Regions from separate parts of the Streptomyces sp. LX-29 genome, predicted to be linked through region 1. Evidence: riboswitches for the same ligand, from Rfam matches in the RefSeq annotation. Region 1 holds a riboswitch; each other region holds the start of a gene.

What was found. Region 1 has a riboswitch for cyclic di-AMP ahead of LRS74_RS20050 (transglycosylase family protein). Riboswitches for the same ligand answer to the same signal wherever they lie in the genome.
Region 2: it holds a riboswitch for cyclic di-AMP, as region 1 does, so the genes downstream of both, LRS74_RS09410 (C40 family peptidase) here and LRS74_RS20050 (transglycosylase family protein) in region 1, are expected to answer to the same signal.
Region 3: it holds a riboswitch for cyclic di-AMP, as region 1 does, so the genes downstream of both, LRS74_RS08145 (M23 family metallopeptidase) here and LRS74_RS20050 (transglycosylase family protein) in region 1, are expected to answer to the same signal.
Region 4: it holds a riboswitch for cyclic di-AMP, as region 1 does, so the genes downstream of both, LRS74_RS10430 (transglycosylase family protein) here and LRS74_RS20050 (transglycosylase family protein) in region 1, are expected to answer to the same signal.

Annotation. Positions count from the first base shown of each region.
Region 1 covers NZ_CP089746.1:4,645,786-4,651,620, reverse strand. The annotation lists gene eno (phosphopyruvate hydratase) at 1-310, opposite strand, end outside; gene LRS74_RS20050 (transglycosylase family protein) at 842-1,621, opposite strand; cyclic di-AMP (ydaO/yuaA leader) riboswitch at 1,625-1,777, opposite strand; gene LRS74_RS20045 (transglycosylase family protein) at 2,049-3,206, opposite strand; gene LRS74_RS20040 (cytochrome P450) at 3,387-4,649, opposite strand; gene LRS74_RS20035 (nucleoside triphosphate pyrophosphohydrolase) at 4,787-5,776, opposite strand.
Region 2 covers NZ_CP089746.1:2,220,157-2,225,991, reverse strand. The annotation lists gene LRS74_RS09420 (metallophosphoesterase family protein) at 1-329, shown strand, start outside; gene LRS74_RS09415 (hypothetical protein) at 323-463, opposite strand; cyclic di-AMP (ydaO/yuaA leader) riboswitch at 1,415-1,578, shown strand; gene LRS74_RS09410 (C40 family peptidase) at 1,582-2,079, shown strand; gene pruA (L-glutamate gamma-semialdehyde dehydrogenase) at 2,214-3,854, opposite strand; gene LRS74_RS09400 (proline dehydrogenase family protein) at 4,111-5,037, opposite strand; gene LRS74_RS09395 (helix-turn-helix domain-containing protein) at 5,309-5,835, shown strand, end outside.
Region 3 covers NZ_CP089746.1:1,893,385-1,899,219, reverse strand. The annotation lists gene LRS74_RS08160 (DNA topoisomerase IV subunit A) at 1-96, opposite strand, end outside; gene LRS74_RS08155 (pitrilysin family protein) at 524-1,954, shown strand; gene LRS74_RS08150 (pitrilysin family protein) at 1,951-3,351, shown strand; cyclic di-AMP (ydaO/yuaA leader) riboswitch at 3,702-3,856, shown strand; gene LRS74_RS08145 (M23 family metallopeptidase) at 3,866-4,693, shown strand; gene LRS74_RS08140 (GntR family transcriptional regulator) at 4,923-5,699, shown strand.
Region 4 covers NZ_CP089746.1:2,470,220-2,476,054, reverse strand. The annotation lists gene LRS74_RS10450 (response regulator transcription factor) at 1-51, opposite strand, end outside; gene LRS74_RS10445 (sensor histidine kinase) at 48-1,271, opposite strand; gene LRS74_RS10440 (heme-binding protein) at 1,421-1,987, shown strand; gene LRS74_RS10435 (hypothetical protein) at 1,992-2,558, opposite strand; gene LRS74_RS10430 (transglycosylase family protein) at 2,640-3,836, opposite strand; cyclic di-AMP (ydaO/yuaA leader) riboswitch at 3,842-4,055, opposite strand; gene LRS74_RS10425 (permease prefix domain 1-containing protein) at 4,745-5,431, opposite strand; gene LRS74_RS10420 (helix-turn-helix transcriptional regulator) at 5,428-5,772, opposite strand.

The DNA.
Region 1 (5,835 bases):
ACTTGTCCGGGGTGGCGTCCAGGTCGAACATCGCCTGGTCGATCAGGCGCTGCTCGGTGGCGTCGTAGCCGACGAGCTCCGGGCCGATCTGCTCGATGACGGCGAGGACGGCCTTCTCGACGCCCTTGCCGTTGTAGCGGTTCTTGTCCCCGTCACGCAGTTCGAGGGCCTCGAAGGCGCCGGTCGAGGCGCCGGACGGCACGGCAGCACGACCCGTGCTGCCGTCGTCGAGGCCGACCTCGACCTCGACCGTGGGGTTGCCTCGCGAGTCGAGGATCTCGCGAGCTACGACGACGTCGATGGACGGCACGAGGGTCTCCTTCGTATGTGTCTGGGTTCTGCGACACGAGCCTAACGGGCCCGGGGCGCTGTGCCCGCCCTTCGCCCGCCGGACGAGACGGCGCACACCCCAAAAGCCCTGATCGTGGGGCGAATCGGCGGCTGTTCGCTGAGCGGAGAAGGCGCACGGCCCCGGCGGGGCGCCCGTTACGGGGGGTGGGGCGCGCCCGGCCGGGGCCGGCGTGGGGGCTCAGCTGAGGCTGGGGCGGCTCAGCCGAGAGGGGGACTGCGGGGATGTGGGGACGAGGGGGACGATCCCCTGACTCCCGACCGCGCACGCACTGCGGCCGGGCGCGCACTCCGGCCCCGCGCGCACTCCGGCGAGTGAGCCGAAGGGCGCGCGCGCACTCAGGCGAACCGAGCCCTGAAAAGGGGGCTAAGCGGCTCTGGTGAAGTCGGCTGCGGTTCGGCAGCGCCCTGAAGGGGCGCGGGGAACTGCGCGACCAGCCACAACGGGCCCGCAGGCGAACGACGGCCCGTCACGGCACTTCCCGCGGAGCCCTTAGCGCAGGTCGAGCATCTGACCCGGGTAGATGAGGTCCGCGTCGCCGACGATGTCGTCGTTCAGCTCGTAGAGCTTCTGCCAGCCGCCGTCGACGTGCTGCGCGGCGGCGATGGTGGACAGCGTGTCGCCCGCCCTGACCTGGTACTCGCCGTCGCCCTTCTGGATGGTCTTGGGGGCGGCGTGGCGCGGCGCGGACTGCTGCGGCTGGGCCTGGCGCTCCTGGGAGCGGTTGGCCTTCGGGGCCTGGGTGGTGCGCTCGGGCTGCGGCTGGGCGGTGGGCCGGGCCTGCGGCTGGGACTGCTGGTGCGTCTGCGGCCGGGACTGGGCCTGCGACTGCGACTGGGTGTGGCTCTGGCTCTGCGACGGGGTGTGCGCCTGGGAGCCGCCCGAGCCGGAGCCCTGGCTGCCGCCGCTGGTCAGGTTGACGCCGCACTTGGGCCAGGCGCCCTTGCCCTGCCCGGCCAGCACCTTCTGGGCGATCTCGATCTGCTGGGACTTGCTGGCCTTGTCGGCGGTGGGCGCGTACTGCGTGCCGCCGTAGGCGGCCCAGGTGGAGGCCGAGAACTGGAGGCCGCCGTAGTAGCCGTTGCCGGTGTTGATGGACCAGTTGCCCCCGGACTCGCACTGCGCGACCTGGTCCCACTGCTCGGTGGTGGCCGCGTTGGCGGCGGTGGCGCCCATCAGCGGGACGGCGACCGCGGCGCCGGCGACACCGGCGAGGGTGGCGATGCGGGTGACCTTGGAGGGACGACGATGCTTGCCCTTGCCATGAAGCATGTTGGGTTTCCTCACCGACGCCTACGAGGTGAGCTGTCGGGTTCGGGCACGTGAGTTGCCCGGCCGCGTGCGGTGACCGCGTGCGACTTCACCCCTAGCCGGAGGGCCCGGCACATACGTTGGGTCCCCCGCTCCTGCCTTCGGCGCTTGCGCGTCGACAATCCCTCCGACCGCTGGCAGGACTCGGCGTGACGGTCGGTGGCACTCGCGGTGCGAGCGATGACGACGGTAAGCACATCCCCCCGGAGAGCTCAAACCCCAACATCCGTGGAATCTCAGCCCCGTTTGGACCGGGGAACCCACATCGCCGCAGGTCAGAAGTGGCGTACGAAGGCGGGACACGGGCGATACACCCGAATAGGCGAAGAGATCCATATCTCACTTTCACCAAACTCGGGCATACCGCAGCGAACCGCCTTCGTCAGCACTACTTCTGAGTCTTCGACGCCTTCGTGGCGTCCTGGTCGGCGCCGGTCTCCGGAGCCTTCTCGGCGTCAAGTACCAGCTGCTGTCCGGGTTGGATCACGTTCGGGTCCTTGCCGACGACGCGCTCGTTGGCGTCGTAGAGCGCCGGCCAGCCGCCGGGAACCTTGTTCTCCTCGGCGATGACTGACAGGTTGTCACCGGGTCGCACGGTGTAGTCGCCGGGGCCGGTGGAGCCGTCCCGGCCCTCCAGGCCGTCGCGCGAGGCGTGCCGTCCGCTGCGCTGGTCGCCGTCCTCAGGGGCGCGGGTGTCCGGCTGGCCGCGGTGGCGCCCGGTGCCCTCGCGGGTGTCGGTAGCGGGGCCCTCGTCCACGCCGGTGCCGGTTTCGCCGTCCCGGCCCCCGGGGGTGCCCGGCTCCGCCTCGTCGGGCTGACCCGGTCGGCCGGTGTCCGACGACCCGTCGGAGCCTTCGGAGCCGTCGGAGCCGCGCGGGTCCCGGGAGTCGCCTCCGGAGTCGTCGGAGCCCCCGTCAGGCGCCTGGGGGTCCACGGGATCCGCGGGCCCCTCGCGGTCGTCGTCACCCCGCGGGTCCTCGCCCCGGTCCGAGCCCTGGTCGGCGCCCCGGTCCGCGTCCTCGCCCTTGCCCGCGTCCTGGCCCTCGCCCTTGTCCGCGTCCTGGTCCTCGCCCTTGTCCGCGTCCTGGTCCGCGTCCTTGTCCGCGTCCCGGTCGGCCTCCTCGCCCTGGTCCTTCTCCTTGTCCGTCTCCCCGGAGGGGCGGTCGGGAGTCTCGGACGGGATGGGGTCGGGCTCCGGGGGCAGGGTGCGGCCCGGGTCCACCTCCGGGGCGCTGCCCCCCTGGGTGAGGCCGGCGTTGACCGCGCAGCCCGGCCAGGCGCTCGGCCCCTGGGCCTTCAGGATGCTCTGGGCCACGGCGATCTGCTGCGAGCGGCTGGCCAGATCCGGACGCGGGGCGTAGTCGATGCCACCGTGGCTCTTCCACATGTCGAGCGTCAGCTGGAGCCCACCGTAGAAGCCGTTGCCCTCGTTGGCGCTCCACATCCCGCCGCTCTCGCACTCGGCGACGCGGTCCCAGGTGGCGGTGTCTGCGGCGTTCGCACTGGTCGCACCCATCAGCGGCAGCGCGATGCTCGCGCCGGTCACGCCGGCTGCGACGACGATGGCCGGAGCCTGACGGGGACGGCGATGTCTACCAGTGCCGGAGCGCATACGTACGGGCCTCTCGTGTGGCGGCTGAGTCGAGGGTTGAAGATAATGCGGCCACCTGACAGTCACAAGTCGATGTAGTGGAGGTCACGCAGAGATCACATAGTTGATTCCGCGTCATTTTTCAGACGCGGAGAACTCCACCGGGAGGGTGCGCAGCCCCCGCATGATGAGCCCGCCACGCCATCGCAGATCGCTCTCCTCGGCCGCAAGTCGCAGGTCGGGCAGGCGGCGCAGCAGGGTCGCGAGGGCGGTCTGCGCCTCCAGCCGGGCCAGCGGCGCGCCCAGGCAGTAGTGGATGCCATGGCCGTATCCGAGATGCTGGTTGTCCCCGCGGGAGAGGTCCAGGGTGTCCGGATGGCGGAAGCGCTCGGGGTCGCGGTCGGCCGCGGCCAACACCACCAACACCGGGTCGCCCGCGGCGATGCGCTGCCCGCCGAGCGTCAGCGGCTCGGTGGCGAACCGCCAGGTCGCGATCTCCACCGGTCCGTCGTAGCGGAGCAGTTCCTCCACCGCCGTCGCGAGCAGCTCCTCGTCCCCCTCGGCCACCGCCCGCTCGAAGCGCGCCCGCTGCTCGGGGTGGCGCAGCAGCGCGTAGGTGCCGTTGCCGATGAGGTTGACGGTGGTCTCGAAGCCGGCGAACAACAGGATGAACGCCATCGCCGCGGCCTCGTTCTCGGTGAGGTGCTCGCCGTGGTCGGACGCGCGGATGAGACCGGAGATGAGGTCGTCGCCCAGGGCGTTGCGCTTGCGGTGGATGAGCTCGGCGAGGTAGCCGCGCATCTTCTTCACGGACCGGGCGACGCCGCCGCGCGGCCCCTTCCCGTGCCGGATCATCATGCCGGCCCAGTCGCGGAAGTCCTCCTGGTCCTCGCGCGGCACGCCGAGCAGATCGCAGATCGCGTAGATGGGCAGCGGAAAGGCGAACTCGTGGATGAGGTCCGCCTCGCCGCGCCCGGCGAAGCCGTCGATGAGCCCGTCGGTCAGCTCCTGCACCCGCGGCGCGAACTCCGCGACCCGGCGCGGGGTGAACGCCTTGGACACCAGCCGCCGCAGCCGGGTGTGGTCCGGCGGGTCGATGTTGAGCAGATGCGTCATCAGCTCGGCCTTACGCTCGCCGGGGATCCCCGTCTTCCCCTTGGCGTGCGCGGGCTCCGCGTGGTGCACGGGGTTCTTGCTCAGCCGCTGGTCCGCCAGCGCCTGCCGCGCGTCCGCGTAGCGCGTCACCAGCCACGCCTCCACCCCGCTCGGCAGCTCCGTCCGGTGTACCGGCGCGTGCTCGCGCAGCCAGGCGTACGCGGGGTACGGATCGGTGGCGAACTCCCAGGTGAAGAGCTCGGGCGCGGCGGCGGAACGGGCACACGGCGACTGATCGGACATGTCATCGACGGTATCCCCTGAGCCGAGGACGGGAGAGGACGGCCCTCTTTCCCTCCCGCCGGGGACGGCGACCGCCCCGCCGGGGCCGGCGCCGCCCCGTCGAAGGCGGGCCCTACGCCGACCACGGGGCCGACCCCTCAGTCGGAGGCGCCCTCCGCCAGGAGGATGGCGTCGCGGTAGGCCCGCGCGGCGGCCCGTAGCGCCGACTCGGGCTCGACGCCCTCGCCTTCCGCCCGTACGGCCAGCGCCAGCAGCTCGTAGCCGACGCCCTCGCCTTCCGGCGGGGCCACGTCCAGGCCGGCCGTGCGGGCGCGGGAGGCGAGCTTGGCGGCGAGGGCGAGGGCGGGCTGGCCCAGCGGAACGCCCTCGGTGACGGAGTCGCGCCGCTTCTCGGCCGCCTTGGTGCGCAGCCAGTGCTCCCGGACCTCGTCGGCGGTGTGCGCGGTCTCCTCGCCGAAGACGTGCGGGTGGCGGTGGATGAGCTTGTCCACGATGCCGGCGGCGACGTCGTCGATGGAGAAGGGCTCGTCCGGGTCGTCCTGGGCGATCCGGGCGTGGAAGACGACCTGGAGCAGTACGTCGCCCAGCTCCTCGCGCAGCGCCTGCCGGTCGCCCTCCTCGATGGCCTCGACCAGCTCGTACGCCTCCTCCAGGCCGTACTTCACCAGCTCCGCGTTGGTGCGCTCGCCGCTCCACGGGCACTCGGCCCGGATCTGGTCCATGACCTGCACCAGGTCGAGCAGCCGGGCGCCGGGCAGGTCGTACGAGCCGGGCAGCAGCTCCAGGTCCGGCATCTGCTCGCGGCCCGAGCCGGCCATCCGGGCCAGCCCGTCGGTGAGCGCGGACTCGCCGTCCGCGGAGGTGATCACGACGGCCATGCGGCCACCGTCGACGCAGTACTCGACCAGCTCGCGGGCGGCGGGCTCGGCCCGCTCGACATCCACACCCGCCTCGCGGAGGTAGGGCAGCTGCGGGTGGTCGAGGTCGGCGCAGAGCACCCGGTCGGCGGCGCGCAGGGCCCGCCAGGCGGGCCAGGACAGCAGGCCGGGGGCGACGCGGTGGCTGGTGGTGAGCAGCACCAGTCGGCCGGGGTCGCCGAGGCCGGTGCCGTTGCGGGAAGCGTTCACCCTTCGAACGTAACCCAGGTCCGAGCGGCCGCCGCGACCGGGGACGGCGGCCGTGCCCC
Region 2 (5,835 bases), 2.4 Mb from region 1:
GGGAGACCGACCCCACGCGCGACGGGATCGTCTACGCCACCGCGGGCGGCGCCGGCGCCCGGCTGTACTCCTTCCCGGTCCCCGACAGCTACGAGGGACACGAGAAGGACCTGGACCACGTGGACACCTACCACTGGACCAGGGGTCGGCAGAAGAGCCCGGAACAGGTGGAGTGGTCGCGGGTCCGCTACACCGGCTTCTCGTTCCTCGCGGTGGAGGTCGATCCGGGCGGGCGCGCCCCGCGGATGAGGGTCACCACGCTCGCGGAGTCGGGCGAGCGGGTCGACCACTTCACGATCACCCGCCCGCGCCGCGTCCGACCTCAGTGACCGGTGGCGCCGCCGTTGTCGCGGCGGTCGAGCGCCCGCTGCAGCGCGGCGGCGGCGTTCTTCCGGTCGGCGTCGAGGTGGTCGGTCTTGCGGCGGACGGTGTGGCGGGCGCGGCGGACGGCGGTCTCGGCCATGGTCACGTCTCCTCTTGCTGTTGAGAGCCCCGAGAAGGTGGATATGAAGCCGTGAGGGGCGGGGGCCGGGTGCGGCAGGGGTCACCTGCGCCAGCACCGGGCCGCATCCGCCGTCGCTGGATGGAGCGACATGTTCGGCTGACACCAACGTAAGCCAGCGGAGCCGGGCTGTCTGCACAATTAGTCGGACGTCCTACTATCTGAGACGTGGAGTTCCGCCGGGGGCGGGGCCGGATGCGGTGCCCCGGTCGGGCGGCGACCCACCGGGGCGGGTGCGCCCAGGGGCCTGATCTCTGTCGGACGGCTCGACTGTCCGGGTGGCCCGCCTGTCCGGGTGGCCCGCCTGTCCGGGTGGCACCGCGGCCGGGTGGCCGGGGCGCCGGGCGGCCGGACGGCTCGAAGCGTGTCGTTGCCGTGGGTTCCGCGCGCCTCCGCGTCGGGGCGCGGCGCGCGGAGTCGTCGCCCATGCCCGACCGGCGGGTTCCACCGGGCGGCCCCGCGGTGCGCCACGCAGCCGGCTGCCGCCGGGCGCCCCCTGTCGAGCGCCCCCGACGAGCGCCCGAGGACGCGTCGGAGCGCCGCCGCGATGGCCACCGCCTCGGTGCTGGCGGGCCCCTTTCATCCCCGGCGCGAGCGTGCCGGGCGTCGCGGCTGACGCCCCGCCAACCGCCATCTCGGCTTGACCGATGACGACCCGTTGTGCGCCGGGCCCGGTTCCCAGGTCACGGGCGGGTTACGGGCGGTCCGTCGACGCCCGCTCAGTCACCGTAAAAATCCCCCTACTTCCGTCATGACGGGCGTGGCGCGCCCGGCGTGCTAAGCCGTGAATAAGTTCACAAGTGATCGTTTCAGCTCGGTATTCCGGCCGTTCATGACGCAGTATCCATAACCGTTGTTCAGTCCCCGTCATCCCGACGGGGCGATCCGGGCGGACGCCGAGTCCTGCCACCGCTCGGATCCACGCTCGGAACCACGAGTTCGGCAGGAGCGGGAGACCCAAGCACGACGGGCCACGAAACCGGTGGCCCTTGGGGTGAAGCCACGCATGTGGCCGGGCAACTTTGTCAGCCCGAACCCGACAGGTCATCTTTCGTAGGCGGATGACGAAGGGCTTTTGCATGTCCACGCGTTCTCCGCGTACTCGCATACCCGCGCTCATCTCCAAGGCCGGGGCGACCTGTGCCCTCACCACCGCGGCTGTCGCCGCGACCGCCCTCGTGCCCGTCATGTCGGCCGAGGCCCAGGCGGCCACCCAGGCCAAGCCGGCACCGGCCAAGACGGCGTTGAAGGTCGCCGCCTCGAAGAAGGGGGCTCCCTACCGCTGGGGCGCCACGGGGCCGAACGCCTTCGACTGCTCGGGGCTCACCCAGTACTCGTACAAGAAGGCCGGCAAGAAGCTGCCGCGCACGGCGGCCTCGCAGTACAACAAGACCCGGCACATCTCCAGGGGCTCCCGCAAGGCGGGTGACCTGGTGTTCTTCCACTCCGGCTCGAACGTCTACCACGTGGGCATCTACGCCGGTAAGGGCAAGATCTGGCACTCTCCGAAGCCCGGCAAGTCGGTGCGGCTGGAGAAGATCTGGACCAGCCAGGTCTGGTACGGCCGGGTCAGGTAGACCAAGGAGGTCAGGCCAGACGCACATCTCCCTTGCGGTGCGGCGGCGCCGCAATGGAAACCGCCCCCCTGCCGGCGTGAGGACCGGCAGGGGGGCGGTGTCTTGGGACGGACGTGCCGTCAGCCGTCAAGGGCTCAGCCCATGTGCGGGTAGCGGTAGTCCGTCGGCGGGACCAGCGTCTCCTTGATGGCGCGGGTCAGGGTCCAGCGCATCAGGTTCTGCGGGGCGCCCGCCTTGTCGTTGGTGCCGGAGGCACGGCCGCCGCCGAAGGGCTGCTGGCCGACGACGGCGCCGGTCGACTTGTCGTTGATGTAGAAGTTGCCCGCGGCGAAGCGGAGCTTCTCCATCGTGTACGCGGCGGCGGCGCGGTCGTTGGCGATGACCGCGCCGGTCAGGGCGTAGTCCGAGACCGACTCCATCTGGGTCAGCATCTCGTCGTACTTCTCGTCCGAGCTGTCGTCGTACACGTACACCGCGAGGATCGGGCCGAAGTACTCCGCCTTGAAGACCTCGTTCTCCGGGTCCGTGCACTCGATGACGGTCGGGCGCACGAAGTAGCCCACCGAGTCGTCGTAGCTGCCGCCGGCGATGATCGTGCAGCTCGGGTCGGCGGCGGCGCGGTCGATCGCGGCCTTGTTCTTGGCGAAGGCGCGGTCGTCGATGACGGCACCGATGAAGTGCGACAGTTCGGTGACGTCACCCATGGTGATGCCGTCGACCTCGGCCGCGAACTCCTCCTTGAAGCCGTCGTTCCAGATGGAGGCCGGGATGTACGCGCGCGAGGACGCGGAGCACTTCTGGCCCTGGAACTCGAAGGAGCCGCGGGTCAGCGCGGTCTTCAGCGCGGCGCGGTCGGCGCTCGGGTGCGCCACCACGAAGTCCTTGCCGCCCGTCTCGCCGACGATGCGCGGGTAGGAGCGGTACTTCTCGATGTTGTTGCCGACCGTCTTCCACAGGTGCTGGAAGGTCTTGGTCGAGCCGGTGAAGTGGATGCCCGCCAGGTCGCGGTGGTTCAGGGCCACCTCGGAGACGGCCAGGCCGTCGCCCGTCACCAGGTTGATGACGCCCTTCGGCAGGCCGGCCTCCTCCAGGAGCTGCATGAGCAGCACGGCGGAGTGCGTCTGCGTCGGGGACGGCTTCCACACGACCACGTTGCCCATCAGGGCCGGGGCGGTCGGCAGGTTGCCCGCGATCGCGGTGAAGTTGAAGGGGGTGATCGCGTAGACGAAGCCCTCCAGCGGGCGGTGGTCCATGCGGTTCCACACGCCCGGCGCGTTGGCCGGGGGCTGCTCGGCCAGGATCTGGCGGGCGTACGCGACGTTGAAGCGCCAGAAGTCGACGAGCTCGCAGGGGGTGTCGATCTCGGCCTGCTGGGCGGTCTTGGACTGGCCCAGCATGGTCGAGGCGGCCATCGTCTCGCGCCAGGGGCCGGCCAGCAGCTCGGCGGCGCGCAGGATGATCGCCGCGCGGTCGTCGAAGGAGGTCGCGCGCCAGGCCGGGGCGGCGGCCAGGGCGGCGTCGACGGCGTCCCGGGCGTCGGCCTCGGTGGCGTTGGCGTAGGTGCCGAGCACCGCGGAGTGGTTGTGCGGCTGCACCACGTCGAAGCGCTCACCGCCGCCCATCCGCTTCACGCCGCCGATGGTCATCGGCAGCTCGATCGGGTTCTGGCTCAGCTCCTTGAGCTTGGTTTCCAGACGGGCGCGCTCCGGGGTACCGGGGGCGTAGGTGTGCACCGGCTCGTTGACCGGCACGGGGACCTGGGTCACAGCGTCCATGGTGGCCGTTGTCTCCTTCGATCGAGGGGTGTGCGAGGGGGCGGGTCGTCGGCGGCTGGCGAGTGAGGGCGGTCAGCCGCGGCTGACCGGCGAGCGCGGGAAGGCTGCTGTTCCCGGGGGACGACCCCCGGACCCCCAGCCGGCCTGCCCGCTGCTCACGGTCGTCGTCGGCGGCTGACCAGCGAGCGCGGGAAGGCTGCTGTTCCCGGGGGACGACCCCCGGACCCCCAGCCGGCCTGCCCGCTGCTCACCGTCGTCAGCCGCGGCTGATCAGCGAGCGCAGGAAGAACACGAGGTTCGCGGGGCGCTCCGCGAGACGGCGCATGAAGTATCCATACCAGTCTGTGCCATACGGGATGTAAATCCGCATACGGTGACCTTCCGCTACGAGCCGCTGCTGCTCGGCCTCGCGGATGCCGTACAGCATCTGGAACTCGTACTCGTCGAGCTTGCGCCCGTACTGGCTGCCGAGCTCCTGCGCGATGGCGACCATGCGCGGGTCGTGCGAGCCGATCATGGGGTAGCCGTCGCCGGCCATCAGGATCTTCAGGCAGCGGACGTACGCCTTGTCGACCTCGTGCTTGTCCTGGAAGGCGACGCTCGCGGGCTCCTTGTACGCGCCCTTGACCAGGCGCACGCGGGAGCCTTCCCCGGCGAGCGCGTGGCAGTCCTCCTCGGTGCGGAACAGGTAGGACTGCACGACGGCGCCGGTCTGCGGGAAGCGCTTCCGCAGCTCGGCCAGGATGGCCAGGGTGGAGTCGACCGTGGTGTGGTCCTCCATGTCCAGGGTGACCGTGGTGCCGATCTCGGCGGCGGCCTCGACGACCGGCGTCACGTTCTTCAGGGCCAGCTCGTGGCCGCCCGGCAGCGCCTGGCCGAAGGCGGAGAGCTTGACGGACATCTCGGCCTTGGCGCCCAGCTCCAGCGGGGCGAGGGCCTCGGTGAGCGCGAGGTAGGCGTCGCGGTTGCGCAGCGCCTCGGCGGGGTCGGTGATGTCCTCGCCCAGATGGTCGAGGGTGACCTCCATGCCGCGGTCGGCCAGCGACCGCACGGCGTTCATGGACTCGTCCAGCCGCTCACCGGCGACGAAGCGGTCCACCACGGGGCGGGTGACCGGCGTGGCCGAGACGATGCGGCGGATGGCGTCGCTGCGCGAGGCGGCGAGCAACACGGGACCCAGCACGGGGCACCTCCATGGACGGTTCTTCGGGGGGTTGCCGCGGCCACGGCATACACGTGGGTCGCGGCGGCAAGGTGAGCCACCGTGAAACATAAGGATCTCGCCAGACGACGACCATCGACAGCTGTCGGGCATTCGTGGCCGAGATCTCAGACAGATGTATGACAATGGTGACCGGGCGCTTCACTCGGGTGCGTCCCCCGCCGGGCGGCGCCGTCGGGGCGCGGAGCGCCGGAGGAGAGCCCGGAGGAGAGCGAAGGGAGCGGCACGGCCTATGCGCGGCGACTACCAGCAGCTCGTGGACGAGATCTCGGCCGTGCTCGGCGCGCCCGCCACCCTGGAGGACCGCGACTTCGCCCTGATCGCCTTCGGGGCGCACGACAGCGGCGACATCGGGGAGCTGGCGCTGGACCCGGTGCGCACCCGCTCGATCCTCCAGCGGCGCTCCACGGCGGCGGTGCGGACCTGGTTCGAGGGGTTCGGCATCGCCCGGGCCCAGGCGCCGCTGCGGATCCCGCCGGACCCGGCGGCCGGGGTCTTCATGGGCCGCATCTGCCTCCCCGCCCGCCACCAGGGCGTGGTGCGCGGCTATGTCTGGCTGCTGGACGACGGCCATCTGGCCGATCTGGAGCTGGGCGGCCGCGGCACCCCGCCGGACCCGCGGCTGGCCCAGGCCATGGAGACCGCCGCGCGCATCGGGGCGCTGCTGGCCGCCGAGGCGCGGGCCGGCGCGGAGCTCGGCGAGCTGCTCCGGGAGCTGCTGACCGGTCCGCCCAGCGGCCGGGACATGGCGCGGGCGGG
Region 3 (5,835 bases), 2.8 Mb from region 1:
CAGGAAGGAGCCCTGCATCTCGTCGACGACGTCGATGTCGAGGATGCGCTCCTCGAAGTCGTCCGGCGGCGGGGTCTTCGTGCTGCGGCGGGCCATCGCGGCTGCGGCTCCTTCAACTGCCGAGAAGGGATCTGACGCGGACCATTGTGGCCCGACCCACTGACAACGCCGACCGCGACCCATCCCCGGGCCGCCGGAGGCCCGGCTCCGAGCCCGGCCCGCGCCCTGAAACGAGCCCTGGAACGAGCCCGGCCCGCGCCCCGGAACGAGCCCCGCCCGTACCCCGGAACGGATCCGCACCGTGCCCCGGAACGGACCCGGCGCGGGCGTGCGGCCGCCCTGGAGCCGCCGCGTGCCCCCTCCCGGCAGCCTCTCCCGGCCGGCGGCCGGGTCGTCTCGTCAGCCAGCGGCGTCCGGGAACTTCGCCAGATGTCCGCGCGCTTGCATACAGTGACTGAACCGCTCATCGTGCGGCACCGCGCCGGTTCCGTACACGCTTGATCACGCGATCGAAGGGACGTACATGCCCATGGGTCACACGGCCACGCAACAGGCCGGCTCCGGCGGCCTGACAGCGACCGAGCACCGCCTGGCCAACGGCCTACGGGTGGTGCTCTCCGAGGACCATCTGACCCCGGTCGCCGCCGTCTGCCTCTGGTACGACGTCGGCTCGCGCCACGAAGTCAAGGGGCGTACCGGCCTGGCTCACCTCTTCGAGCACCTGATGTTCCAGGGCTCCGCCCAGGTGTCCGGGAACGGCCACTTCGAGCTGGTGCAGGGCGCAGGCGGTTCGCTGAACGGGACCACCAGCTTCGAGCGCACCAACTACTTCGAGACGATGCCCGCCCACCAGGTGGAGCTGGCGCTGTGGCTGGAGGCCGACCGTATGGGGTCGCTCCTCACCGCGCTGGACGAGGAGAGCCTGGAGAACCAGCGGGACGTCGTCAAGAACGAGCGCCGGCAGCGCTACGACAACGTGCCCTACGGCACGGCCTTCGAGCGCCTCGTCGCCATGGCCTACCCCGAGGGCCACCCGTACCACCACACGCCCATCGGCTCGATGGCCGACCTGGACGCGGCCTCGCTGGAGGACGCGCGGGAGTTCTTCCGCACCTACTACGCGCCCAACAACGCGGTGCTGGCCATCGTCGGCGACATCGACCCCGAGCAGACGCTGGCCTGGGTCGAGAAGTACTTCGGCTCCATCCCCTCCCACGAGGGCAAGCGCCCCCCGCGCGACGGCTCGCTCCCGGACGTCATCGGCGAGCAGCTGCGCGAGGAGGTCCACGAGGAGGTCCCGGCCCGCGCCCTCATGGCCGCCTACCGGCTGCCGCACGACGGCACCCGCGAGGCCGACGCCGCCGATCTGGCGCTGACCGTGCTCGGCGGCGGCGAGTCCTCCCGGCTGCACAACCGGCTGGTGCGCCGCGACCGCACCGCCGTGGCCGCCGGGTTCGGCCTGCTGCGGCTCTCCGGCGCGCCCTCGCTGGGCTGGCTGGACGTGAAGACCTCCGGCGGCGTGGAGGTGCCCGACATCGAGGCGGCGGTCGACGAGGAGTTGGCCCGCTTCGCCGCGGAAGGGCCGACCCCGCAGGAGATGGAGCGCGCCCAGGCGCAGCTGGAGCGGGAGTGGCTGGACCGGCTGGCGACCGTCGGCGGGCGCGCCGACGAACTGTGCCGGTTCGCCGTTCTGTTCGGCGACCCGCAGCTGGCGCTCACCGCCGTCAACCGGGTCCTGGACGTCACCGCCGAGGAGGTGCGCGCGGTGGCCGCCGCGCGACTGCGCCCCGACAACCGCGCGGTCCTCGTCTACGAGCCCGTCCAGCCGGCCGAGCAGGCCGCGGCCGCCGACGGGGCCGACACCGAGGAGAACGCGGCCGACGCCGCGGACGCCGCCGAGAACGCCGCCGGCAAGCAAGCCGGCACCACGGAAGAAGGGGAGTCGGCGCAGTGAGCGACACCGCCGCCACCATGACGTTCCACCCGCAGCCCAAGCCGGGTCTGGCCAAGCCGTGGGCGTTCCCCGCGCCCGAGCGCGCCACGCTGCCCAATGGCCTGACCGTGCTGCGCTGCCACCGCCCCGGCCAGCAGGTCGTCGCGGTGGAGATCAGCCTCGACGCGCCGCTGGACGCCGAGCCGGCCGGCCTGGACGGCGTCGCCACCATCATGGCGCGCGCCCTGTCCGAGGGCACCGACAAGCACGACGCGGAGGAGTTCGCGGCCGAGCTGGAGCGCTGCGGCGCCACCCTGGACGCGCACGCCGACCACCCCGGCGTCCGGGTGTCGCTGGAGGTCCCGGCCTCCCGGCTGCACAAGGCGCTGAGCCTGCTGGCCGACGCGCTGCGCGCCCCCGCCTTCCCCGACGGCGAGGTGGAGCGGCTGGTCCAGAACCGACTGGACGAGATCCCGCACGAGCTGGCCAACCCGGCTCGGCGCGCCTCGATGGCGCTGTCCAAGGAGCTGTTCCCGGCCGACGTCCGGATGTCCCGGCCCCGCCAGGGCACCGAGGAGACCGTCGCGCGCATCGACGCCGCCTCCGTGCGCGCCTTCTACGAGGCGCACGTGCGGCCGGCCAGCGCCACCGCCGTGGTCGTCGGCGACTTCACCGACCTCGACCTCGACCAGGCGCTCGCCGACACCCTCGGCTCCTGGACCGGCGGGCCGGCTCGGAAGCGCTCCTACCCGGCGATCACGGCCGACGACACCGGCCGTGTGGTGATCGTCGACCGGCCCGGCGCGGTGCAGACCCAGCTGCTCATCGGGCGGGTCGGCGCCGACCGGCACGACCGCGTGTGGCCCGCTCAGGTGCTCGGCACCTACTGCCTGGGCGGCACCCTCACCTCGCGCCTCGACCGGGTGCTGCGCGAGGAGAAGGGCTACACCTACGGCGTGCGCGCCTTCGGCCAGGTGCTGCGCTCGGTCGACCCCGCCACCGCGGGCGTCTCCGGCATCGCGATGCTCGCCATCAGCGGCTCGGTGGCCACCGAGGTGACCGGGCCCGCGCTGGAGGACGCCTGGAAGGTGCTGCGGACGCTGGCCGAGGAGGGGTTGACGGACGACGAGCGCGAGGCGGCCGTGCAGAACCTCGTGGGCGTGGCGCCGCTGCGCTTCGAGACGGCGGCGGCCGTCGCCAACACCCTGGCCGACCAGGTGGAGCAGCAGCTCCCCGACGACTTCCAGGGGAAGCTCTACGCCCGGCTGGCGGAGACCGGCACGGTGGAGGCGACCGCGGCCGTGGTGAGCGCATTCCCGGGGGACCGGCTCGTCACGGTGCTCGTCGGTGACGCCTCGGCCATCGAGGAGCCGGTGCGGGCCCTCGGCATCGGCGAGGTGCGCGTCGTGTCCGGTTGACGCGACGCGCTGACGCGATCGGCCGGTGCGACGCGCTGACGCGATGTGGCTGACGTGATGTGGCTGGCGCGATGCGCGCACGCGATCGGCTGACGCGATGTGAGGTCCGGTGAGGGGCCCCGACGTCCGACGGGACGTCAGGGCCCCTCTTTCGCTGCCCGCGCCCGCCCGCGCCGACCTGGGTCCCAGATCACGGCTTGGCATCCGTCAAATGTCCGTTTTATTGGAGAGATTGCCTGTCTGTGTGTGTGGCGAGCGCAACAAAAACGCTGATCTGTTTGGTGAACGAAAGAACTCGCCTCTAGCGTCGGTGCGGTTGCTCGTCATGCGTGAGCCGCACCCGCGGCAGCGAGCGACCATCGCCGAGTCCCGTGGCACGAGCCAGGGGAGCCGGGGACCCATATCCCCCTGGGGTGAATCGGGCGCCTTTCCGGAGGTGCTCGTAGGAGACCTTCCTGCTCCGAACCCGTCAGCTAACCCGGTAGGCGAAGGAAGGAAAGGAGTACGCCACCCCATGGCGTTCACCCGTGCCACCGGGAAGCACCGTCGTCCCCGCTCCGCCGCCCGTACGGGCGCGAACATCGCCGGGATAGCCACGATCGGTGGCGTCGTCGCCTCCGTCGCCTCCCCCGCGTTCGCCGCCTCGCCCTCCGGCGAGCCGGACCGCCTGGAGGACACCGGCCTCAACCAGGCGATCGTCGTCGGTGAGCACATGGCCGACCAGATCGACGCCCAGGCGCAGACCCAGGAGAACGTGGCCCAGGAGGCCGCCGCCAAGGCGCAGGCCGAGGAGGCCGCCCGCAAGCAGGCCGTCCGCGAGGCCGCCGAGGCGAAGCGCACGGCCGAGGCCGCGGCCAAGAAGGCCAAGGCGAGGGCGAAGGCCGAGCGCGAGGCCAAGGAGCGCGCCGCCCGCGAGGCCGAGCGCAAGCGGCTGAACACCTTCGTGTCGCCGATCGAGGGCTCCTACGTCTCCACCTCCTACCAAGCAGGCGGCGGCATGTGGTCCTCCGGCAGCCACACCGGTGTGGACTTCCACGCGGCGTCCGGCACCTCGGTGCGCGCGGTCGGCTCCGGCACCGTCGTCGAGGCCGGTTGGGGCGGCGCGTACGGCAACAACGTCGTCATCAAGATGAACGACGGCACCTACACCCAGTACGGCCACCTGTCCTCGCTCAGCGTCTCCGTCGGCCAGACGGTCACCCCGGGCCAGCAGATCGGCCTCTCCGGCAGCACCGGCAACTCCAGCGGTCCGCACCTGCACTTCGAGGCGCGCACCACCGCGGAGTACGGCTCGGACATCGACCCGGTGAGCTACCTCCGCCACCACGGCGTCAACATCTGACCCGCCGCCGCACGGCGGACTTCCCCCGCAAGGCCCCGGCCCCCGGCCGGGGCCTTACGCGTGTGCCCTCCGGGGCATGGCCAAAAAATAGCCATGAAATCACTCGGGCCGTCGGAAATTCCGGCCACGTGGAATAGAGTTTGTGGATCACACGTCAATCAGCTGCGTTTAGCGGGGATTACGGCGGAGGTTCGACCATGCGGGACCGGAAGTGAACGGCGATTCGACTGTGTTCCAGGGCGGCCGTCGGATTTCGGCCCATGCGGTGTGTACGGCGATCCGCGACGACATCGTCTCCGGCGCCTTCGCGCCCGGCGCGCGGCTGACCGAGGAACTGCTCGCCCGTCGCTACGGCGTCTCGCGGGTGCCGGTGCGGGAGGCCCTGCGCACCCTGGAGTCCGAGGGCTTCGTGACCAGCCGCCGGCACGCCGGGGCGTGCGTCGCGCAGCCCTCGCCGGAAGAGGTCGCCGACCTGCTCGACATCCGCGCCCTGATGGAGCCGCTGGGCGCCGCGCGCGCCGCCCAGCGGCGCACCGAGGCGCATCTGAAGGTGTTGCGCGGGCTGGTGCGGCTCGGCCAGGAACGGGCGCGTCGCGGTCAGCTCGCCGAGCTGCGCCCGCTCTGCGACTGGTTCCACGAGACGCTGGCGCAGGCCTCCGGAAGCCCGAGCCTGGCCGGGCTGCTGGTGCAGCTGCGGCGGAAGATCGATTGGATGTACGCGCTGGAGCCGGCCGGCCCCGCGTCGCCCGCCGCCCCGGCCTCACGCCCCGGCCCGCCGCGTGCGGAACCCGCGGTGGTGCGGGCCGTGGAGTCGTGGGAGGGGTATGGCGCGCTGGTGGACGCCGTGGCCCGAGGCGACGCCGAGCGGGCCCGCTCGCTGGCCGCGCTGCACGCGGAGCGCTCGCTCGCCGAGTACCGGCTCCGCCGCCCGTTCACGGCCGTGGCACCGGCCGCCGCCGTGAGGGATTCGAAACAATCCCACAACACGGCGAGCGCTCGGAATTAACACGTGGGCCGTATACACATGGCATATGAAGAATGGCGATTTCCGTCGCGGGGAATCCGTGGCTTCGCGGCGCGATCGCCTTCGAGTGAAAACAAGGCCGCGTGCCCGGATTAGCCGGGCGCGCGGCCTTGTCGTC
Region 4 (5,835 bases), 2.2 Mb from region 1:
CACCACATGGTCGTCGCAGAGCAGAATCCGGATCGTCCGGACCGCGCTCATGATGTCTCCTCCTGGGTACCGGGGCCGCCGCGGGGCGTGCGGGACGTGGGGGGCGGGGTCTGGCCCAGCGGGACGGCGGCCGAGACGACCGTGCCCTCGCCGGGGGCGGACTCCACGGTCAGGGTGCCGCCGACCTGGGCGGCCCGGGCGCGCATGGCGGGCAGCCCGTGCCCGCGCACGCTCCCCTCACCCGTCGCCCCGCCCGCCGCTGCCGCCGCACCGGGCTGGAAGCCACGCCCGTCGTCCGCCACGTCCAGCACGACCTGGTCGCCGAGGTAGCTGAGGGTCAGCACGGCGGCGCCGGCCTCGGCGTGCTCGCGGACGTTGGCCAGGGCTCCCTGGGCGATGCGGAGCAGGGCCGACTGGACGTGGTCGGGGAGGGGGAGCGGGGTGCCGTCGATGAGACAGCGCACATGGGGCCCGCCACGGCCGGACCCGTGCTGGGCGGACTCCCGCCGGGTCAGCGCGCGCAGCGCCTCCGGAAGCCCGCCGCCTTCGGCCAGGTCCGCCGGCCCCAGCCCCCGAACGAAGCGCCGGGCCTCGGCGAGGTCCCGCTCGGCGACGCCGGCGGCGGTGCGCACATGGGCGCGGGCCGCGTCCGGGTCGGTGTCCCAGACCCGCTCGGCGGCCTGGAGCAGCATCTGCTGGCTGGAAAGCCCCTGCGCGATGGTGTCGTGGATCTCCATGGACAGCCGCTGCCGCTCCGCGAGCGTGCCCTCGCGCCGCTCGGTGGCGGCCAGCCGCTCGGCCTGCCGATCCATGTGGACGAAGACGGCGGTGGCCACGGCGGCGACGGCGGGCGGGGCGAGCACCAGGTTCGGGTCGAAGCCCGAGGACAGCCGCAGCTGCGCCCCGACGACCAGAGCGGTGAGGACCGCGACCAGGGCGAGCGCCGCGCGCGGCGGCAGCGCGCGCAGCCCCGTATAGAAGAGGGGGACCGCGCACCAGGCGAAGCTGGGCGCCAGCAGCACCAGCACCACCCAGACGGCGACCACCGTGCCGAGCCAGGCCAGGCGCCGTGGGGTGGGCCGGAAGCCGAGGGCGGGCCCGAGCACGTACAGCAGTGCGAGCACGACGCTGAGCGCGATGATCCACGGCGTGCGGGCCTCGCCGGGGTGGCGCAGCAGGAAGCGGGTCAGCGAGGCGGCCAGCAACAGGAAGAACGCCGCGTGCATCACCGCGGCCAGCCAGCGCGCGTCGGGGTCCTGCTCGTGCCTCATCACCCCATCGTGACCTGCGCGGATCACCGGCGCATCAACCGATCGGCCGATGGCGGGGTCGGCGGGTACGGCGATGTGGCGGGGGAGTGCCCGGCCGGAGGATCGGGGCGAGTCCTCAGGCAGGCATGAACCGAAGGAGAGGCAGACTCATGGCGAAGAACACGCGGGTGCTGACGGTGGCGGTGGCGGCGGCGCTGCTGGGCGGCGGAACGCTGGGCGTGGTGTCGGCGAACGCGGCGGGCACGGAGGAGAGCCAGCCGGTGGCCCCGGCCGCCGCGCCGGCCGCCCCGGCTCCCAAGAAGGCGACCTACCAGTCCACCCACCTCACCGTGGACGCCGCGACCGAGGCCGCCCAGGCGGCGCTCGACGCGGCGGAGAAGGACGGCCAGCGGATCACCGTCTCGGTCGTCGACCGCAACGGCAACACGGTGGTGGTGCTCCGCGGCGACGGCGCGGGCCCGCAGTCGTACGAGTCGGCGCAGCGCAAGGCGTACACGGCCGTCTCCTGGAACGCCCCCACCTCCGAGCTGGTCAAGCGCCTCCAGCAGGCGCCGAACCTGAAGGACATCCCGGGCACGCTGTTCCTGGCGGGCGCGGTGCCGGTGCAGGCCCCGGCCAAGGGCGCGCCGATCGCGGGCATCGGCGTGGCCGGCGCGCCCAGCGGCGACCTGGACGAGAAGTACGCGAGCGCGGGCGCGGCGGCGCTCGCGGGCTGAGCCGCTAGGAGACGGCCGGGCGGGGGTCCGTAGGGGCCCCCGCCCGGCCGTTCGCGTGCGCGGCGGAGGGCCGCTGCGCCGGTGGGCGCGGGGCCGCGGGGCGCTGCCGCTCGGTCTGCCCCCGGCCCCGCCCCGTCAGGGAGCCGGCGACGGCGAGCGTGACGCCGGCGCCGGCCAGGAAGAGGGCGGAGTACCCCAGGCGCTGGGTCCGCAGCGCGGCGCACTCGTGGCCGTAGCGCGCCTCGCCGCCGCCCTGCCGTGCCACATGCGGGGACAGGACGGAGCCGCACTCCTGGGTGGCGCGGTCCTCGTGGAAGGCGACGGGCAGGAAGAGCGCGCTGACGGCGCAGGCGCAGAGCAGACAGGCCAGGACGGTCCAGGGAAGTCCCTCGCGCCGGGACCGCCGCGCGGGCCGGGCCGGTGGGGACCGCCGGGGCGCGGGTGACCGGGGAGCGGCCGCGGGCTCCCCGGGCCGGGCGGCCTCGTCCCGGTCGGGGACCGTACGGCCGTCCCGGGCCGGGGCGTCGCCGTGCGGGGGAACGGGAGCGGGCCGGGCACTCTCGAAGGACATGGCCGAGAGGCTACCGGCGCGGAAACGCCGAAGTGCCCGGTCCGCGTGGGGCGGACCGGGCACTTCGGGTGATGCTCAGACTCAGATGTTGACGCCGTGCGAGCGCAGGTAGGCGATCGGGTCGATGTCGGAGCCGTAGCCCGGAGCGGTGCGGACCTCGAAGTGCAGGTGCGGGCCGCTGCTGTTGCCGGTGGAGCCGGAGAGGCCGATCTGCTGGCCGCCGGTCACGGTCTGGCCGACCGAGACGGACAGCTGCGACAGGTGGGCGTACTGGCTGTACTTGCCGTCGGCGTGGCGGATGACGACCTCGTTGCCGTAGGCGCCGCCCCAGCCGGCGGAGACGACCTCGCCGTCACCGATGGCCTTGAGGGTGGTGCCGGTGGCGACGGGGAAGTCGACGCCGGTGTGGTAACCGCTGGACCAGGCGGAACCGGCCTGGTGGTACGGGGTGCCCTGGGGGGCGGCGACCGGCGCGGTCCAACCGGAGGCGACCGGGGCCTCGGCCGGGGCCGGGGCGGCCGGGGCCTCAGCCGGGGCGGCCGGGGCCGGAGCGGCCGGAGCCTCGGCGGGGGCGGCCTCGCCGGTGGCGGGCTTCGCGGCCTCGCCCTGGAGGGAGAGCTTCTGACCCGGGAAGATCAGGTTCGGGTTGGCACCCACGACCTCGCGGTTGGCCTTGTAGACGGCCTCCCAGCCACCCTCGACGTCGTGCGCCTGGGCGATCGAGAAGAGCGAGTCGCCGCCGACGACGGTGTACTCGGTGTTCTTCGCGGCCTCGGACGGGACGTCGTCCTTCGGGGCCGGGGCGGGCTTGGCGTCCTCGGCCGGGGCGGCCGGCGCCGGGGCGGCGGGGGCCGGGGTGGAGGTGGCCGTGTCACCGTCGGGCGAGATGGCCGGGGCCGGGCCGCCCTTGGTCAGGCCCGCCTTGACGGAGCACACGGGCCAGGCGCCGGGGCCCTGCACGGCCAGCACCTTCTCGGCGATGGCGATCTGCTGGTCCTTGGTGGCGAGGTCCGCACGCGAGGCGTACGCGGTGCCGCCGAACTCCTCCCACGTGGACTGCGTGAACTGCAGACCGCCGTAGAAGCCGTTGCCGGTGTTGATGCTCCAGTTGCCGGTGGACTCGCACATCGCGACCTTGTCCCAGGTCTCGACGGACGCGGCGCTGGCCGTGGTGGCACCCACGAGCGGCATCGCGATGCCGGCGCCGCCGGCGACGAGAGCGAGGGAAAGCTTGGCGATGCGACCAGGGGTGATACGACGGTGACGACCGACAGACATAGGGGTGTTCCTCTCCCACGCCTGCGAGGTGAGCTGTCGGGTTCGGGCTGGAGTTGCCCGGCCGTGCCCTGAGCGGCCTCATGGGCCGCGGCACGTCTTCACCCCAAGCCGTGTCGCGCTTCGTGGCGCGACCCGGCGACTTACCTGGGTCCCCCGCTCCTGCCGTCGTGTGTTCGTGGACACTCCTCGGCCGGCGGCAGGACTAGGCGTTCCGGCTTTGGGTTCCCCCGCAGTGATTGCGAAGGGAACGGCCGTAACCAAAACACATGGATTTCGCGGCCCACAAGCGTCGGGATTTCCGGAAAAGATCGACTCGGGACCTTTCCGGGGGTTTTTGTCACGCTGCGCTCTGGATCTCTTCCCGAGAGCGAAAGAAGATCTTGCGGAATGCCGTCCGGGTGCTGCACGGCGTGACAATGTGGACGGAAAGTGTGCTGAAGGCGGGCAGTGAGTGACATTCCCGCCAGCAAACCTGTGACCTCAGTCACCGGCGGTAACTATGTGCCCTAAGTCCTAAGAGTCCGATTCCATCTGTCCGGTTCCCTGGGACTTTCGGCAGATGTCCCGGGGGTCTCCCGACCCGTGCTCGCCGCGGTGGTGGGGGATCGCCCCCCGTGGGGCGCGTCAGCGGGCGTCTTCTCTATGCACTGGCAAAGCAGAAGGGGTGCTGATGCGAAGGGAGTGAGGGCTGGCAAACGGCTTGGATCGCCGCCTCGCGCGGAGGTGCGGCGTGATCAGCCGCATCGGGGGCGGGTGCGCCTTGTCCGTGGAGTGATCCGGTGTGCGGAGTGGTCCGTCGCGACCCGGGGTTATCGGCGGCGAATGCGGAATCTGACGACGCATCGCCGGAGGGATTCCCGGGGAAAGGCCCGGCGGTGGATATCCCGGGAACGGAAATCGGCGGACGGCTAGGAGGGGGCGCGGAGGCGGGCGCACCGGCGGCAGGTGCGGGCCGACGCCGCCACCACGGCGTGCGACGCCGCCGCGAGCAGACCGGCGGCCACGGCCAGCGGCCAGTTCGTGACCGCGACCGACAGGGTGACGAGCACCAGCGCCGTGACGGCCATGGCCACGCTCGCGGCCGTGCCGGTCCAGGCGACCGCCAGCGGCAGCCGGGGTGGGGTGGGCAGCCAGCGGGCGAGCGGGCCGGTGGCCGCCCAGGTCGCGCCGGCCAGCGCCGCCGCGGTGGCGGCGACGCCGACCAGATGCGCCGTCAGCAGCTGCGTGGCACGGCTCAGCTCCCACGCACGGTCGTCGCCGGCCGTCCGGATCACCAGCCAGCAGGCGATCGCGAAGGGCACCGCCAGCGCGGCGGCCCGTGCGGTGTGCCGGGCCTGGGCGATCGTCAGCTCCCGCTGACAGCTGGGCACCAGGTTGTCCGGCGAGCCGAACTCGGTGATGGCCGCGTGGGCGGCGTGCTCGTAGGGGACCCCCTCGCAGGTGTGCGCCGCCACGGCGTCGTCGAGGCCGTCGCGGATCTCCTCGACCAGCCGGGCCTTGTCGCGCGCCGGTCCCTGCAGCGCCGCCGACAGGGTCGCGACATACCGCTCGATGGGGTCGTCGGAGGGACCGTCGGTGCTCGGCGCCGCACTCATGTGGCGAGCCCGGGCGACGCGGGGGCGGGGTTCAGGACCGAGCCGATCGCCGTCGTGAACTCCCGCCAGGCGGTGCGCTCATGGTCCAGGGTCCGACGCCCCGCCTCGGTGAGTTCGTAGCAGCGTCGCCGACGCTCGCCCACCGAGTCCCAGCTGCTGCGCAGCAGTCCGAGCCGCTCCAACTGCTTCAGCGCCGGATAGATGGTGCCCGTGCGCAACTCGAGCGCCCCGCCGCTGCGCTTCTGTACGGCGGCGATGATCGCGTAACCGTGCAGGGGGCCCTCTTCGAGCGCGGCGAGCAGGAGTCCGTCGAGGTGACCTCGTACCGCGTCTGCCTTCATATCCGCGAAGCGTACTCAGCCAAGATGTAGGTGTGCTACCTATTGGCTGTCAACTTATTGAGT